3 regions of the Alcaligenes sp. SMD-FA genome follow, and region 1 is predicted to be linked to each of the others. Evidence: riboswitches for the same ligand, from Rfam matches in the RefSeq annotation. Region 1 holds a riboswitch; each other region holds the start of a gene.

Region 1 (3,271 bases):
TAAAGCCATCGTAGCGGCGGCTATACAAACCAAAGAACACGGGGAAAGCGGCTGCCGAACACAGCAAGTCTGCCAGCAGGAACAGGTACAGCACACTGAAACCTTGCGAGGACGCGTACAGCACAGGGATGGAGCAAACCCAGATCAGGGACCGCGCCAGACTCATCATTTGAGCGGTATTGCGATGGGGCATGATCCGGCCCAGATCCACCGCAATCAGGCTGGAAACAGCACTGATGGCGGTATCGGCACTGCTCATGACCAAGGACAGGCCCAAAGGAATCAGCAGTACCAGAAACCAGACCGGTACGTGCGGCAAAATAACGTTGAACAAGGCGACGGAGCTGTCACCGGTGGAGCCCAGGCCCACAAAGGCCAGACCAAATAAACCCATCAAAAAGATGAAAGGGGCGACAAACAGGCCACCGAGCAAAAAACCGCGACGCATGGACTGCGTGTCTTTGGCGGCATAGATGCGCTGCCAGTTGCCCTGGTGAAACAGGCCGGTCAGCAAGATGGCCACAAAGAAGGTCAGCCCGGCCTTGATACCGACCGGGTCGCCAAGCTCGATCAGGCGCGGCGCCTCCAGCTTCACGCTGTCAAACAATTGCACCGGTCCCCCTACGGCTTGCCAGCCAAACATGATGATCAGAAACAGCATGGGCAGGATTACAAGCATCTGTACCTTGTCGGTAAAGATGGACGCGCGCAGTCCGCCATAAGACGTGTAGATCAGCGTGGCCAGCAGCACAATACTGGCGGTGACCCACAGGGGGATAGGGGCGATCAAGGTAATCATCTTGGACATGGCGGTGATTTCAGCCGTCATGGAGATGAACATGTAAAACAACATGATGAGCAGGGTCAGCGCATACATAGGGCGACCGTAGCGGGCAATGACAAACTCGCTCAGGCTGTGGCCGCGTGGCAGCAGTTCGCGCATGCGTTTGCCCAGCGGAATCATGGCCAGGCGGGGCGACATGGAACCGAGGGCATAGCCGATGACGGCGCTCAATCCTCCCCAGGTGGCAGCCTGCGCGGGTGAGAACAGGATCCATGCGCCCAGCGAAGAAGCCAATAAAGTCAGAATGGTAGCGACGGAACTTTGACTATTGCGAGCCACCACAAAGTCTTCAAGAGAATTTTTGTAGTGGCGGGCGTATAGCACCCCGGCCAGAGCAAAAGCCGCAGAAAAAACGATCAGCCACAGGAGGGTGGCGGTTTGGTCCAGCATGAGATCTCCCCAAAAACCTGTTTGAACAGGCACAAACCGGCCAAGCTGGCGGGATGCCAGGGCAGGGCGCAGAAAAATGGAGGGATTGAAATGGGGCGTGTGAGCTGATGAATGCACCGCACAGACAAGAGCGGGCAGGCTGCCAGGCCGCGTTTCCTTTCCCTTCGCCGGCATGATCCGGATCAGGTTCTAAGGGTTACCGCTTGAATGCGGAGTCTCAGCCCGTTAAGGACTCCCCCAGGAACAGGTTCAAAGAGTAGGAGAGCTTCTTTCAAATGTCAATGATACGGTCTAGGCCAATTTATGCTATGGTCTGGCTGCGGCACGGGGTGTCCTTCTTGGAAAGGGCTGAGATAAAACCCGTCGAACCTGATCCAGCTCATACTGGCGAAGGGATGTCCGAATCCATAGACCTGCGTCTGAACCGGGCCGACATCCTCGCCGAATTCTTGCAAGGAGTCTCATGTCTGTGGAACACGTCTCGGAACTCTCCCAACAACTTGTTCTGGTCACCGGCGGCGCACGCGGCCTGGGGGCTTGCCTGGTACGTGCGTTTGCGCGTCAGGGCGCGAAAGTTGTCATCAATTACCTGAAAAGTGAAGCAGCCGCTCAGGCGCTGGCGGATGAGTTCCCGCAGCAATGTCTGGCCGTGCAAGCGGACGTGACGGATGCGACGGCGGTGCAAGCTTTGTTTGCCAAGGCCCAGGCGCATTTTGGCCAGCCTATCACTACGGTCGTCAATAACGCTTTGCCTGAATTTTCTTTCAACGGCGATGCTCGTCCCCATGCCGATACGCTGACGTGGTCGCAACTGAACCAGCAACTGGAAGGCATTGTGGGCGGTGCCTTGAACACCACACAGGCGGCATTGCCTGGTATGAAGCAAGCGGGCTTTGGTCGCATCATCAATATCGGTACGAACCTGTTCCAGAACCCTGTTGTGCCCTATCACGATTACACGGCCGCCAAGGCGGCGTTGTTGTCCATGACGCGTACCTTGTCGCACGATCTGGGGCCCGATCAGATTACTGTGAACATGATTTCTGGCGGTTTGCTGCGTACAACCGATGCGTCCGCGGCTACGCCCGAGGCCGTGTTTGACTTGATTGCGGCCAGCACACCGTTGCGCCGTGTGACTACGCCTGAGGAGTTCGCCGATGCCGCTTTGTTCTTTGCCGGTCCGTGGGCTCGGGCAGTCACTGGGCAGAATTTGGTGGTGGACGGTGGATTGGTGAAAAACGGATGAGGCAGCTGCACTTCAATTTATTCATTATGGGCTGCGGGCATCACAAAGCAGCCTGGCGTCATCCCGATTCGCAGGTAGAACGCCTCGGCGATGTCCGGTTTTACGAAGAACTGACCCAGATCGCCGAGCGTGGCAAGCTGGACGCCATATTCTTTGCCGATGGCCAATCCAGCGATAACGTGTCTGACGGTCCGCGCTGGTTTTTGGAACCCTTGACCATGATGGCCGCCCTGGCGCGAGCCACCGAGCGTATCGGCCTGATCAGCACCGTTTCCAGCACTTTCTACACGCCTTTTGTGGCAGCGCGCATGTTGTGCTCCCTGGATCATGTGTCCAAGGGACGGATGGGCTGGAACGTGGTGACATCCATGTTTGATTCGGAAGCACGTAATCACGGCTACGAAGCCATGCCCGACCATGCCTGGCGCTATGCACGGGCTGAAGAGTTTGTTGAGACTTCGCTGAAGCTGTTCGACTCCTGGAGCGACAGTGCCTTGGTGATGGACAGGCAGGGCGATTATGCCAAGGTAGATCAGGTGCGTCAGATCCTGCATAAGGGCGATCACTTCCTGGTCGATGGGCCCTTGACCTTGCCGCGCTCACCACAAGGACAGCCTGTTCTGTTTCAGGCCGGTGCCTCTGAGCAGGGCCGGGATTTGGCCGCGCGCAAAGCTGAAGCGATTTATGCCGTGGCGTATGACTTGCCCTCGGCCCAATCCTATTACCGCGACATCAAACGACGCGTGCGGGAAACGGGGCGGGGCGTGGATGTGCCCGTGATGCCAGGCCTG
Region 2 (3,271 bases), 1.5 Mb from region 1:
GCACAACAGGACCGCCAGCAATTTCATTTGCAACCGACATAGTTGAAACCTTAACTATAATGACATCTGATGACTATGTCGGACAGTATAAATCACGACTGTGATTTTTTATCAAAACCATCGTGCTGGCAGTTACATCAACAATCTGTTGTGTGAAACATTTCTCCGAACGCCTTCGCCATGCACGTCAATACCGCGGTCTTTCTCAGGCGGATTTGGCACGTCTATGCGGATTGACTCAAAGCGCCATCTCCAACTACGAAAACGGTACTCGTCGAGATGCCCGCGAAATACTGGAGCTGTCCAGAGCCTTGAATGTCAGCGCGGTATGGCTGCGCAAAGGTGTCGGCCAGATGGAGTTCTTGGACGACAGATATACCTTGTCCGAACCTCAGGAAGGCGCTCCGATTGTCTCCTGGCCGTTCCGTCTGTTCTCCGTCGATGAGGTGGTTGCGCTAGCCGATAGCGAACGGGATTTGCTCGATCGCACTTTGCGTCATTTGCTGGACGGCATGAAAAAGCGCTAGACACTACTCGTTTCTGCCCCCTACCTGCTGTCGCCAAGCGTCGCACTCTACTCAGTGGCTGGTTGTACACACAGCGTGATACCAGACTGCGCCCACACCTATCCTAACCTTCTCTTTGCCTAGCGAAGCAGATGGGGCCGGATCGTTTTATCACATACGGGGTTTTTCTTGAAAACCATCGTGCAGGGCGTTCCATGAACAATCTGTAGTGTGAAACACTTCTCTGATCGCCTCCGTCACGCCCGCCTGCAACGCGGCTTTTCCCAAGCCGAACTGGCCCGCCTGTGTAACCTTAGCCAAAGCGCCATCTCCAATTATGAGAGTGGCACGCGGCGTGACGCGCGCGAGATTCTGGATCTGGCCAAAGCCCTGAACATCAGCGCCCAATGGCTCAAGAACGGGCTGGGCAATATGGAGTTGAGCACAAGCCATGCGGCCACCTTGCAAGACTCCGGCGAAGGCCCGCCCATTGTGACCTGGCCCTTCAACCGCTTTTCCGTGGACGAGATTGTGGCTTTACCCCCCAAAGAACGTGACCATCTGGATCAAACCATCCGTCACCTGCTCAACGGCATGAAAAGAAAATAAGCCTTATACGTCCACAAGCAGCTCTAAAGTACCTATACTTGTCGGCACGCAGGGGTACTCGCCATTTGGCGGGTTGAGATAAACCCTCGTACCAGTACGGATAATGCCGATGCTGGGAGCGTGTGCCACAGGTGCAATGCCTGCACGGCACTTCTTCCTATATCGGCTCCACCATTTCCTTGGAGCTGCAATGACAAGCAAAACCCCTTCTTTTACGGCCACTGCGGCCAGCGTAGACCCGGCTGCGATCCAGCCCTTACCCAACTCCCGAAAGACCTATCAAACCGGCTCACGGCCTGATCTGCGTGTGCCTTTTCGGGAAATCTCTCTGGCTGATACGCCCAGCCACTTTGGCGCCGAGCCAAACCCTCCCTTAAGCGTTTATGACACCAGCGGTCCTTACACAGACCCCTCGGTACAGATCGATATTCGCAAAGGTCTGCCTGCACTGCGCCAAGCCTGGATTAGCGAGCGCAATGACACCGAGTTGATGGCAGGACTCAATAGCCAGTACGGTCAGGCCCGCCAGGCTGATCCGGAGCTGGACACCTTGCGCTTTGAACTGAAGCGTCAACCCCGGCGCAGTACTTCGGGTGCCAATGTCACGCAAATGCATTACGCACGGCGCGGCATCATCACCCCTGAAATGGAGTTTGTGGCGATTCGGGAAAATCTGCGGCGCGAGCAATACATTGAAAGTTTGCGCGCCAGTGGCCCACAAGGTGAAGAGATGGCCCGCCGCCTGACCAAGGTACACCCCGGTCAGGGCTTCGGAGCCAGCTTGCCCACCACGGTAACACCCGAGTTTGTGCGCGATGAGATTGCGCGTGGCCGAGCCATTTTGCCCGCCAATATCAACCACCCGGAAACCGAGCCCATGATTATTGGCCGCAATTTCCTGGTGAAGATCAACGCCAATATCGGTAACTCGGCCCTAGGCTCCACCATTGGCGAAGAGGTCGAGAAAATGACCTGGGCGATTCGCTGGGGTGCAGACACCATCATGGATTTGTCCACGGGCAAGAATATCCATGAGACGCGCGAATGGATTATTCGCAACTCACCCGTTCCGGTGGGCACCGTGCCTATTTACCAGGCACTGGAAAAGGTCGGCGGCATTGCCGAGGATCTGACCTGGGATATTTTCCGCGACACCCTGATTGAGCAAGCCGAGCAAGGTGTGGATTATTTCACCATTCACGCTGGTGTGCGTTTACCCTTCATTCCGATGACAGCCAGTCGCATGACAGGCATTGTGTCGCGTGGTGGTTCCATCATGGCGAAGTGGTGTCTGGCGCATCACCGCGAAAGCTTCCTGTACGAGCATTTCGAGGACATCTGCGAGATCATGAAGCAGTACGACGTGGCTTTCTCACTGGGTGACGGCTTGCGCCCCGGTTCGGGCTATGACGCCAATGATCAGGCGCAATTCGCGGAACTGCGTACCTTGGGCGAGTTGACTCAGGTTGCGTGGAAGCACGATGTTCAGGTCATGATTGAAGGCCCAGGTCATGTGCCTTTGCATCTGATTCCAGAGAACATGCAGTTGCAGCTGGAGCACTGTCATGAGGCCCCCTTCTATACCTTGGGGCCTTTGGCAACCGACATTGCACCGGGCTACGATCACATCACTTCCGGTTTGGGCGCGGCGATGATTGCCTGGCAAGGCACGGCGATGTTGTGCTATGTGACGCCCAAGGAGCATCTGGGCTTGCCGAACAAGAAAGACGTGAAGGACGGCATCATCACGTACAAGATCGCGGCACATGCCGCGGACTTGGCCAAGGGGCATCCTTCGGCGGCATTCCGGGACAATGCCTTGTCCAAGGCGCGCTTTGAATTCCGTTGGGATGATCAGTTCAATCTGGGGCTGGACCCGGATACCGCGCGTGAGTTCCACGACGAGACTTTGCCTAAAGACTCGATGAAAGTGGCGCACTTTTGCTCCATGTGTGGGCCCAAGTTCTGCAGCATGAAGATCTCGCAGGATGTACGTGACTATGCCAAGGCTAACGGCCTAGATGAGCAGTCCGCTGTGGATCAGGGGATGAAGGAGATGTCAGTACAGTTCGTTCAGCAGGGCAGCAAGCTGTATCAGGAGGCTTGAAGCTTTATTGAAGACGAGCCTGGTGTGAACATGATCGTTGTTTGATCAG
Region 3 (3,271 bases), 220 kb from region 1:
CCCTCACGCGACAGACAGGCAACCCTCATCATCTCAGCCCTCTGGCACTGGCTCCTACCTGCTGGCCGTCTGCAAGTACGCCTAAAGCTCGTCCAGGCAACACTTATAGGGATCGCTTTTTAATCATTATTAATGATCCATAAATTCACTATTCATCATTTTACTTGATCTACTCAGTCTTCTATCTTCCCTATGGATAGCGCCGCTATCTCAACCTCAAACTAGGAGACTGATACCGTGACCCACCCTGCTGCCTATCTCGTTGACTGCACAAATGGCCACATCTTGCCTGGCTTTTGACTTGTATGTTGACAGACGCTCAACGCGACATCATCAAGGCGGCTGTGCCGCTGCTGGCAAGCGACAGTGAAGCCTTGACCACCTATTTTTATGAATTGATACTGCGCGACTCCCCACCGCTGAGTCCCTTGGCCAGCCAGATCACCAACAATCGCGTTGCTCTCCAAATCCAGTCCGAGCGTGCCCCACATGGGGACACTTTCCTGCTGCAAGCCCTACGCGAAGAGCTGAGCGAGAGGATAGCCAGCAACGAGCTTATCGATGAATGGGCCGCCGCTTACCAGCAACTATCAACCTTGCTCATCGAAGCCGAACGCCTGATGTACGACGATATGGCTATCACTCCCGACGGCCTTGCAGACCGCACTTCCTATCAAGAATGACCCACCATGCCACTACTGAAATTTGACCTGATCCAAGGCCGCAGCGACGACGAACTACGCCAGCTACTTGACACCACGCACCAAGCCATGGTGCACGCCTTTGATGTTCCTGCCAGCGACCGCTACCAATGCGTCACCCAGCACCGTCCCGGCGAGCTGGTGCTGGACGACACCGGCCTGGGTTACCCTCGCAGCGACAAAGTAGTGCTGCTGCATATCGTGTCCCGCCCCCGCAGCGAGAGTCAGAAAGTCCAGTTCTACCGTTTGCTGGCAGAGCGACTGGAACAAAACTGTGGCGTATCACCCGATGATCTGATCATCGCTCTGGTCGAGAACAGCGATGCAGACTGGTCCTTCGGGCGTGGGCGAGCGCAGTTTTTGACGGGGGAGTTGTAGGCGAAAGACAGGTATACTCGCCCAGACCGTTTTAACAAGAACGGTCTTTTCACCGAGGGGAGCCTGGCGAGCAGGCTGAGAAACTGCCCGAGCAGATTGCACCGCAGTGACCCGTTGAACCTGATCCGGGTCATGCCGGCGAAGGGACGGGTATGTACCTGCTCGCCGCTTGCTGCCGGATGGCTATCCTTGAGTAGGAGTTGCTATCTTGTCGTCTGACCACTCTCCCGCCCCCGTCGGCCCGGTTGCCGCCACCCTGGCTGCCGTCATCCGTCAAGACCAGATTTTGCTGATACGCCGCGCCAATCGGCCCGATGCCGGACGCTGGGCCTTTCCGGGCGGCAAAATCCGCGCGGGCGAAACCATCATGGCGGCGGCCCATCGGGAATTGGCCGAAGAAACCGGCATACAAGGCCAGGCCTTGCAGGTCTTTGATGCGCTGGATGTGTTTGACCGCGAGCCCAGCACCACACCCTTGGCCTATTCACACTTCATTCTGATTGCTGTGCTGTTTCGCTGGCAGCAAGGTGAGCCGCAGGCAGGCGATGATGCCCTGGACGCACGCTGGTTCAGCAATGCGGAACTGAACAGCCTGGATGTAGCACACAGTTTTGACGTCGTCCGAGTTGCCCGCCAGGCACTGGCATTGGCTGCCACTCAAGATCAAGTAGGCCAAGCATGATTCCGAATGTATTGAGTATTGCGGGCACAGACCCGACCAGCGGCGCTGGTATTCAGGCTGATCTGAAAGCCATGTACGCCTTGGGTGCCTACGGCATGAGCGTAATTACAGCCGTGGTCGCGCAGAACACCCAGGGCGTGCGGCGTTTTGTGGCGCTGGAGCCGGACTTTGTGGCGGACCAGTTGGACGCGGTGTTTGAGGATGTGCGCGTGGATGCCATCAAGATCGGCATGGTCGCCAATGCAGGGATTGCGGAAGCGATTGCAGACCGCCTGCACCATCACGGCCTGGACTGCCCGATTGTGCTGGACCCGGTCATGGTTGCCAAAAGCGGGGACCGTTTGCTCAGCCCCGAAGCCGTCTCCGTGGTGCGCGACAAGCTGCTGCCCATGTGTACCCTGCTCACCCCCAACTTGCCCGAAGCAGGCGATTTGCTGCAAAAACCGGAACCCGCCTCGCTGCAAGAAATGCACAGCACTTTAAAGGAGTTGTGCTTGCTGGGCCCTGAATGGGTGCTGCTCAAGGGCGGCCACCTGGACGGCCCGGACAGTGTGGATCTGTTGCAAGGTCAGGGGCAGAGCCATGTTTTTCAGTCGCCCCGCATCCCGACACGCAACACACATGGCACGGGCTGCTCGCTATCCTCCGCCATTGCGGCCCTGCTACCGGGGCGCAGCGTGCCAACTGCGGTGGGTTTGGGCAAGGAATACCTGAATGGCGCTTTGGCCGCTGCCGACCAATTGCAGATCGGCCTGGGGCAAGGTCCGGTGCATCATTTCCATGCTTTATGGCCTCTCAAGTAAGCTCTCTCCCATTACAACTGATCGCTATGCGATGTTCAGTCTGACTGCCCTGCAGTTTTACGAGTGCGAACAGTCAAGCGGCTCCATTGAATGAAACAAACACTACAGCACAGTGGGATTGGGCACATCCCCATACACTTCTTTGGGATCAAAGGTCTTGGCGGACTCGACAAAGACCAGATCCTGACCTTTGCTATGCTCGGCACCCACCGGCACCTGCCGGTAGAAACAGGAGTAATAGCCCACGTGGCAACTGGCTCCGGAACCGGCTACCCGCACACGTAGCCACACCGCGTCCTGGTCGTCGTCGATACGCATTTCCTCTACCGTCTGCACCAGTCCACTGCTGGCACCTTTATGCCAGAGCATTTGACGCGAGCGGCTCCAGTAATGGGCTTGCCCTGTCTGTATGGTTTTCTCCAGGGCTTCCCGATTCATGTAACCCAACATCAAGACCTCGCCATTGCTAGCGTCTGTCGTGATGCAAGCAATCAAGCCGTGCTCATCAAACTTGGGGGCCAGTTCGTGGCCCTCTTCCACTTGCTCCACCGAGATTCGGCGGCTCATTTGGACTGTCGCATTTTCAGCAGACCTGGTTTCTTGTCCTTCAGTCTTCACGTTTTCTCCTTGTCATCATGGGTTCCGGGCGATATTCGCAATCCGCTTTCAGGCAACGGCCATACAGCACATGGCTATGTTCCAGAACC

Evidence for each region. Region 1 has a riboswitch for thiamine pyrophosphate ahead of OKX01_RS08970 (sodium:solute symporter family protein). Riboswitches for the same ligand answer to the same signal wherever they lie in the genome.
Region 2: another riboswitch for thiamine pyrophosphate. It lies ahead of thiC (phosphomethylpyrimidine synthase ThiC); the one in region 1 lies ahead of OKX01_RS08970 (sodium:solute symporter family protein).
Region 3: another riboswitch for thiamine pyrophosphate. It lies ahead of OKX01_RS07870 (NUDIX hydrolase); the one in region 1 lies ahead of OKX01_RS08970 (sodium:solute symporter family protein).

What each region holds. Positions count from the first base shown of each region.
Region 1 is NZ_CP110108.1:1,934,258-1,937,528, forward strand. It holds gene OKX01_RS08970 (sodium:solute symporter family protein) at 1-1,234, opposite strand, end outside; TPP riboswitch at 1,376-1,483, opposite strand; TPP riboswitch at 1,550-1,647, shown strand; gene OKX01_RS08975 (3-oxoacyl-ACP reductase) at 1,698-2,480, shown strand; gene OKX01_RS08980 (LLM class flavin-dependent oxidoreductase) at 2,477-3,271, shown strand, end outside.
Region 2 is NZ_CP110108.1:3,438,185-3,441,455, forward strand. It holds gene OKX01_RS15895 (response regulator transcription factor) at 1-40, opposite strand, end outside; gene OKX01_RS15900 (helix-turn-helix domain-containing protein) at 153-527, shown strand; gene OKX01_RS15905 (helix-turn-helix domain-containing protein) at 738-1,115, shown strand; TPP riboswitch at 1,156-1,250, shown strand; gene thiC (phosphomethylpyrimidine synthase ThiC) at 1,306-3,222, shown strand.
Region 3 is NZ_CP110108.1:1,710,123-1,713,393, reverse strand. It holds gene OKX01_RS07880 (hypothetical protein) at 306-683, shown strand; gene OKX01_RS07875 (tautomerase family protein) at 690-1,079, shown strand; TPP riboswitch at 1,125-1,243, shown strand; gene OKX01_RS07870 (NUDIX hydrolase) at 1,288-1,761, shown strand; gene thiD (bifunctional hydroxymethylpyrimidine kinase/phosphomethylpyrimidine kinase) at 1,758-2,564, shown strand; gene hisI (phosphoribosyl-AMP cyclohydrolase) at 2,667-3,131, opposite strand; gene fur (ferric iron uptake transcriptional regulator) at 3,172-3,271, opposite strand, start outside.